One region of the Chitinophaga sp. XS-30 genome, then DNA from elsewhere that is predicted to be linked to it. Evidence: riboswitches for the same ligand, from Rfam matches in the RefSeq annotation. Region 1 holds a riboswitch; the other holds the start of a gene.
The links. A riboswitch is a leader RNA that binds a small molecule or an ion and turns the genes downstream of it on or off. The one in region 1 is predicted to bind cobalamin.
Positions count from the first base shown of each region.

Region 2: another riboswitch for cobalamin. It lies ahead of metE (5-methyltetrahydropteroyltriglutamate--homocysteine S-methyltransferase); the one in region 1 lies ahead of FW415_RS09530 (ribonucleoside-diphosphate reductase small subunit).

Region 1 is NZ_CP043006.1:2,301,644-2,305,522, forward strand. It holds gene FW415_RS09525 (ribonucleoside-diphosphate reductase subunit alpha) at 1-739, opposite strand, end outside; gene FW415_RS09530 (ribonucleoside-diphosphate reductase small subunit) at 794-1,768, opposite strand; cobalamin riboswitch at 1,887-2,091, opposite strand; gene FW415_RS09535 (hypothetical protein) at 2,272-3,825, opposite strand.
Region 2 is NZ_CP043006.1:1,397,869-1,401,747, reverse strand. It holds gene FW415_RS05915 (DUF4350 domain-containing protein) at 1-19, opposite strand, end outside; gene metE (5-methyltetrahydropteroyltriglutamate--homocysteine S-methyltransferase) at 225-2,531, opposite strand; cobalamin riboswitch at 2,677-2,874, opposite strand; gene FW415_RS05905 (PleD family two-component system response regulator) at 3,287-3,634, shown strand; gene FW415_RS05900 (hypothetical protein) at 3,700-3,879, shown strand, end outside.

The sequences.
Region 1 (3,879 bases):
CGCCTGCGCTCTGGGAGATCTTCGCGGTTTGCTTCAGGGTATCGTAGATACCGTCAATGCTGTCTCCCTGCATGGTGAGCAGGAAGCAGCTGCTCATCTGCGGTTTGGGCGTACCGGCATTGAAGAGGGTGGGCGTGGCGTGTGTGAACCAGCGCTCGCTCATCAGGTTGTATGTTTTGATGGCGGAGTCGATATCCTCTTTGTGAATACCCACGGCTACGCGCATGAACATATGTTGCGGGCGCTCGGCGATCTTGCCGTCTATCTTCAGGAGATAGGAGCGTTCCAGTGTTTTGAAGCCAAAGTAGTCGAATGCAAAATCCCGGTCGTAGATGATGGTGGAATCCAGGATATCCGCGTTCTTGCGGATGATGTCCCATACTTCATCGCTCAGCAGGCCGGCGGGTTTGCCGGTTTTCGGATCGATGTATTCGTACAGCTTCTTCATCGTTTTGGAAAACGACTTGATAGTATTTTTATGGAGATTGCTCACCGCAATGCGGGAGGCAAGCTGTGCATAGTCCGGATGCTTGGTGGTGAGGGAAGCGGCGGTCTCTGCGGCCAGGTTATCCAGCTCGGTAGTGGTAACGCCATCGTACAATCCCTGGATCACTTTCTTCGCTACATCTATTGAATCTACATAATCAGGCGCCATGCCGTAACACAGTTTCTCTACCCTTGCCGTGATCTTGTCAAATTTGACAGACTCCTTTCTGCCGTCTCTTTTTATAACGAACATAGTGTAATGAATTTAATGGGTGATGAATATATTGAGGTGTATTATCTGCTTTAATTAAAAATCTTCGTCGAGGCTGAAAGTGTTGTTGGTGTCCTTGTTGCCCATTACACCTGATTTCTGGTAGTCGCCCACCCGTTTTTCGAAGAAGTTGGTTTTGCCCTGCAGGGATATCATTTCCATAAAATCGAAGGGATTGGTGGCATTGAATACTTTTTTATAGCCCAGTTCACCGATCCAGCGGTCTGCCACAAATTCGATGTATTGTTTCATCAGTTCGCTGTTCATACCTATCAGGGCTGCGGGCAGCGCATCGGTGATGAATTCTTTTTCGATCGTCACGGCATCGAGAATGATCTCATGCACTTCTGTTTCGGAGAGTCTGCCATTCAGCATGCGGTAGAGTTCGCAGGCGAATTCGCAGTGGAGCCCTTCATCACGGCTGATCAGTTCATTGGAGAACGTAAGGCCGGGCATGAGGCCGCGTTTCTTCAGCCAGAAGATGGAGCAGAAGCTGCCGCTGAAGAAGATGCCTTCCACCGCCGCGAAGGCTACGAGGCGTTGGGCGAAAGTGCCGTTCTCTATCCAGCGCAGCGCCCATTCGGCTTTCTTTTTCACGGCAGGTACGGTATCAATGGCGTGGAAAAGCCGGTCTTTCTCCGCCGGGTCTTTTACGTAAGTATCGATCAGCAGTGCGTATGTTTCAGAGTGAATGTTTTCCATCATGATCTGGAAACCGTAGAAGCAGCGGGCTTCGGGGATCTGTACTTCGCTCATGAAGTTCACGGCCAGGTTCTCGTTCACAATACCGTCAGATGCGGCGAAAAATGCCAGTACATGCGAAATGAAGTGGCGTTCACCATCCGTCATGTTCGCCCAGTCTTTCAGGTCTCCGGAAAGATCGATCTCCTCCGCGGTCCAGAAGCTGGCTTCATGGCGTTTGTAATGTTCCCAGAGCTTGGGGTAGTTGATCGGCAGCAGTACAAACCTGTCCTTGTTCTCCTTTAATAAAATCTCGTTCTCGTTACTCATACAAATTTTTTATACGGTTAGCAGGGTGTGTAATGAGACGCGGGGCTGACGGAAGATAGCTTTCCATATAGTGATACGGTGAGGGTCACTTTCGCCATAACCTTAGTCGCGAAGGTTTCGACAATAACGTTGTACTGGCAGGTCTCCTGGCTTTCCCCGGCCGGATTGGCCTTCCCGCCCCCGAAAGGGCAGTGGCATTGGAAACATCCGGCATCCAAGAACTAGGGGATCACAGTAGCGCGTCTGCTCGTGAATTCCACACGATTCCCTATTAATTCATATTCCGTTACATCGGAAAAGAAGCCAGAACAACGAAGTCAAGAACTGATGCAAATGTAATGATCGAAGACAGGCGATACACCCAAAAGTTACTCACGGGTGTGGATAAAGAAAGTGGATATTTTAGAGATGTAGCAGGGTGGTGGAATACGGACTTTTGCACAGGTTTATGCAGATGTATGGTATGAAGTTTATATTAAATGTGTTAAAAAACTGGCATGGAATTATATCCGGGGGACCTTATGGAGGAATTTCTGCCGTATCACCTCCTGCACCGGTATGCCTTCGATCTTGCTTTCCAGCCATGACACGATATCCAGGTAGAGGTAACTCCTTCTTTCGTAGGGATTTTTGGCGATCAGCTCCAGCCTGCCTTTCAGTTCAATGAAAGCGGTGCGCAACGCTTTGGGGTGTGCGTACATGTTCTTCCTCAGGAACTTCAGGATCTCTTCCATCACCAGGCTAAGGTCTTTATGCTTTGCAATGAAGTGATATACAGACTTGATGAGGTATTCCACCAGGCTGTAGTTTTCCAGTTCATAATGCGCGATGAGGTGAAGGATACGTGCAAAGCACTGGATATCAGCCCGCAGATTGCCGATCCGCAGATGGATGATCTTGTTCAGATACACGATGGCATTGTTGTTGTCCCCGCTGCCGAAGTACAGGCAGGCGATCTTGTAGTAGAATACCAGTACGCGGTGCTGGTCTACCGTCAGCTGATGCTCGGATATTTTTTCTTCCACTTCGGCCACCAGTGCCAGTCCTTCCGAGAAAGTACCATCCAGGAAGTGGCGGTTGATCTTGCCGGTGTAGAGGTACACGAAAGCGGAGGTGCGGGTGTTCTCGTTGAGGGTCTCTTCCTTTTCGGTGATGAACTGCTCCATGACGGACAGCACTTCAATGAACTTCTCATGGTTCATGGTGTGGAAATGCGCCGTGAGCAGGTTATGCAAAGCCTTGATATAGAGGTCCACATCCGATTCCTTCAGCGTGGGATATTCCGCGAACAGGTCCACCCACTTCTGGGTGTGCCGGTAATACATGACAAAATCCTGCAGGATATAATAATACCAGCAATAGGCCTGGTAAAGATAACTGCGCTCGTAGAAGCTCATGGTATGCGTAGCCTGTACGGGCAGGTTGGAATCGAAGAAGCTTTTGAGGATATGCACATCCTTCTCATCGCGCGCGTGGCCGAGCTTCAGGTACATGCCGTACATCCGGAGGGCCAGGGAGGAGAGTCTGCTCACGTTGTTGAGCTGGTCGTTGATCCGGCGGGACTCGTCGCTCAGTTCATCCGCGCGATTGTCCAGACTGCGGGTGATATGCCGGGTTTCGATCAGTTTTTCGAATTCCACGATCTCGAAGAACAGCATTACTTCCTCCTGCTCGCGGGCGCTGACCTTTGCTTTGCCCAGGATCTTCAGGCTTTGCTGGTAGAGTCCTTTGTTGTACAGCACCCGTGCATAATCCAGCTGCTCCCGCAGGTCTATCAGCGGGTCTTTGGTTTTGTACAGCAACCGCAGGGTGGTGAGGAGATGTTTGTATAAATGGGCCTTGACGTTGCTTAACTGTTGTTTCTTGATGGCCGGGACCTTCTTCAGCACCTGTTCCTCATCATACTCCTTCATTTTGTCCAGCGCCTGGAACAGCTGTATGAACAGCACGTCCTCTTTGGTATTGTCCCGGTTGAATGCCAGCTGGAAATTTCGTTTTTCGGCTTTGGTAAGCGTTTTAATCAGTATGAAGAGCGCATCGTTCTGCGAGTTGGGCATCGTTGTTGTAAGATTTTAATCTATTGATTTTCAATAAATTAATGGTTATACGGA
Region 2 (3,879 bases), 900 kb from region 1:
TATATATTAATGCTTTCATCGTAAAACAAATTACTATTGTTTACCGACATATGCAAACGTTTGCAGAAAATCATCCCGGAAGAAGCACTGTCAAGGCTTTTAGGGCAAAAAAATTGGAATTACAGCTTGCCATGCGGGAAAATCAGCTGTCCCAAAAGTAATCTTGCCTGCGGGGTAAAGAAGCCCTCCGTTCCGGTAGACATACTTCTGAGACAGCCTTGTAATTATACTTTCACAAGATCACTGATGCCGGCCCGGGCTTCCCTGGCTGCATCTACCATGTTCGCGAGCGCGGCCTCCGTTTCCGGCCATTTTCTCGTTTTAAGGCCGCAATCCGGGTTCACCCAAAGATTACGCACCGGCAGGCGCTCCGCTGCTTTTTGCAGAAGGCTGAACATCTCTGCCCGGGTGGGTATGCGGGGCGAGTGGATATCATATACTCCCGGGCCTATCTCGTTGGGATAACGGAAATCCGCAAATGCTTCCAGCAGCTCCATTTGTGACCTCGAGGTTTCAATGGTGATCACATCAGCATCCATTGCGGCGATGTGACGAATGATATCGTTGAACTCGGAGTAACACATGTGCGTGTGTATCTGCGTATCATCCCTGACAACGGAAGCCGATATACGAAAAGCCCGGATAGCCCAGTCCAGATACGGCTCACGATCTTCTTTACGCAATGGCAATCCTTCCCTGACGGCTGGTTCATCTATCTGGATGATACCGATACCGGCCTGTTCCAGTGCCGCTACTTCGTCCCGGATGGCGAGCGCGATCTGGCTGGCTGTAAGCGAACGCGGCTGATCGTCCCGCACAAAGGACCATTGCAGGATCGTTACCGGTCCGGTAAGCATGGCCTTCATCGGCAGACTGGTCAGGGATTGTGCGTACTTCGTCCATTTCACGGTCATATCCTCCGGACGGCTCACATCGCCGTAAATCACCGGCGGCTTTACGCAACGGCTGCCATAGCTCTGCACCCAACCGTTACGGGTAAACGTAAATCCATCCAGCAGTTCGCCGAAGTACTCTACCATATCATTCCGTTCAAATTCCCCATGCACCAGTACGTCCAGCCCTATCTTCTCCTGCCAGCGTATAGCCGATGCCGTAGCCTCCGCGATCTTTTCGTCATATGCTTCCTGCGTGATGGCGCCTTTGCGCAACTGCGCGCGCAGTTGGCGGATATCATCCGTCTGCGGGAAAGAACCGATAGTAGTTGTCGGAAACAGTGGCAACCTGAACCGGTCCGCCTGCAGCTGTTGCCGCTGCGGGAAAGCGCTTTGGCGGGCCACACCTGCATCCGTAATGGCGGCGGTTCGCTGTTTTACCTCCGGTTTGTGGATACGGCTGGATCCCCGGCGGGAGGAGATGGCAGCCCTGTTCGCCTCCAGCAAGGCCATATTGCCTTGAAAGATAAGATCAAGCGCCTGCACTTCCTGCAACTTCTGGCGGGCAAAGGCCATCCAGGAAATCATCTCGGGGTCAAGCTCCGTTTCGAGGGACAGGTCAGCGGGTGAATGGAGGAGGGAACAACCGGGGGCGATCATCACGCGCTCTTCTCCAAGCGCAGCTACTGCTTTGCGGATGAAAGACAAGGATGTATCATAGTCATTCTTCCAGATGTTCCGGCCGTCCACCACACCGAGGGACAGGGAGGTTTTCGGCGGCATGGCTTGCAGAACGGCATCCAGCTGCTGCGGCGCGCGGGTAAGGTCTATATGCAGGCAACAGACCGGTAAATTGGCGGCAAGCGCTGTGTTCTCCCGCAGCCCTTCAAAATAAGTGGCTACGATCAGCTTCAGGCCTTTGGTTTGCCGGGCGATCTCCCGGTATGCCTGCACATACGCTTCCTTTTCTGCTTCCGTGAGATCGGTGGCCAGGAAGGGCTCGTCCAGCTGCACCCATACCGCTCCCTGTTCCCGCAGCTTTTGCAGTATCTCTATGTACACGGGCAGCAGCCGGTTGAGCAGCGCTATACGGTGAAATCCGCTGCCTTTCTCCTTTCCAAGCAGCAGATATGAAACCGGACCGATCAGCACCGGCTTGGGAATAACACCCGTAAAATGCCGGGCAGCATCAAAGGCATTGAATACCTTGTTGGAGAACAGGCGGAACTGCTGGTCTGCCGTAAATTCGGGAACGATGTAGTGGTAATTGGTATCGAACCACTTGGTCATTTCCATGGCGGTAATGTCCAGCCCCTGCTGCTGGAATCCTCTGGCCATGGCGAAATACAGATCGATCTCAGCGTTCCCGCCCACTTCTGTAACAACGGGCGCATAACGGTCCGGCACAGCGCCGAGGAGCAGGCTCATGTCCAGCACCTGGTCATAAAAACTGAAATCATTACAGGGGATGAGATCCATCCCGGCATCCTGCTGGATCTTCCAGTGTTCCTCCTGCAGCCTTTTTGCGGTAAGGAACAGATCACTGCGGCCAATAAGGCCCTGCCAGTACTGCTCGCAAGCTTTCTTCAGCTGGCGGCGGCTTCCCATTCTGGGATAGCCAAGGTTGTGTTTGAGCATACGCATAAAACTTTTGGTTAAACATTAATTGTGCATTAATGCTCCTTACAGTTTCCGGTATGCTTTCAGGAATTGTGTAGAAGGTGAGGAACGAAAAGACAGGGCACACCTGTCCCTTCCCGACTACTGCTTCAAATCGCGAAAGCATTTGTCTTATACAGCGGGCAAGTATCCTGGCTTGTAACATTATTACCGTCCTTCTCATCCCTGTTCAGGTCAGGACAATGGACCAATCTGGTAATAATTCAGGTAGTTACTTACAGTTGCGCGACAGCCCGTGATTTGCACACGGTTCCTTATTAAAGGCGACTTTCGTCGCCTACCGCGCTGTAGAAAGAAAAAAGAAATAAAGTAAAGAACTTGAGGGCAAAGATAGGAAGGTGGCCAATAATTTCCTATATTTTGTTAAGTGAGGGTTAAAGGCATACCATGCATACCTGATATTGTTAAGAATGATTAACAATGTATTTTTGGCATAGAATATGCAAATATCTTCGCAACAAAATGTATTGCTACCGAAAGTTTGATGATTAGCAATCCTGATTTTAACCTATGGCACGGTATATCCCGTCTTATCTAAACCTAACGGAGACGTACACACGCTACACACTCGGTAAGGAGTAATAATATTAACATATCCGGATAACCATACGCACCGCTGGCATCAGCAGCCGGATATGTGTGCGTTATGTCTCCGGATGATCGAATTGTATATTGTATATGAATAGGATACTTGTAGTAGAGATGATCTGCTGATGCTCCGGATTATAGAAATGGTGCTCAGAAGGGAAGGGTACGAAGCAGATACCGTCATGAACGGGAGAGAAGCGGCGCTTAGCCTCAGGACGAAAACGTATGATCTCATCCTGATAGATCTGAAGCTGCCCTTCTCCCATCTTAAGGAAATGGTGGAACAGTTACGTATAAGCCAGGCTGCGCGTTACTTTCCGGTACTGGTGATATTGATCTCATCATTCATTGAAAACAGCGTAGGCAGCTGGTTCGGGATCGATGCGGATGAGTTCATTCACAAACCGCTGTCGCCATACGACCTCGCGGGAAAGGTAAACCGGCTGCTCGGATACGGGCAGGTAGAGGTGTAATGCCGGCCTTCCATCTGTTGTTCGTTCCCTTCTTTTAATGTATATCTTTGCGGAAACTCGCATTCATGGAACCTTTTTCCATTCTCATCCGTGATCAGGCTTATGAGGTCAGTCCTTACGTTAAAGGCTATACGGTATCTTTTCATGTGACGGCGGCAGACAGCAGGATCATTTTTGAGCTGGATGAAGAAGACCAGCTTCGTGCCGTAACCGCCGGCGAGCCGGTTGATGCGGAGCTGGTGATG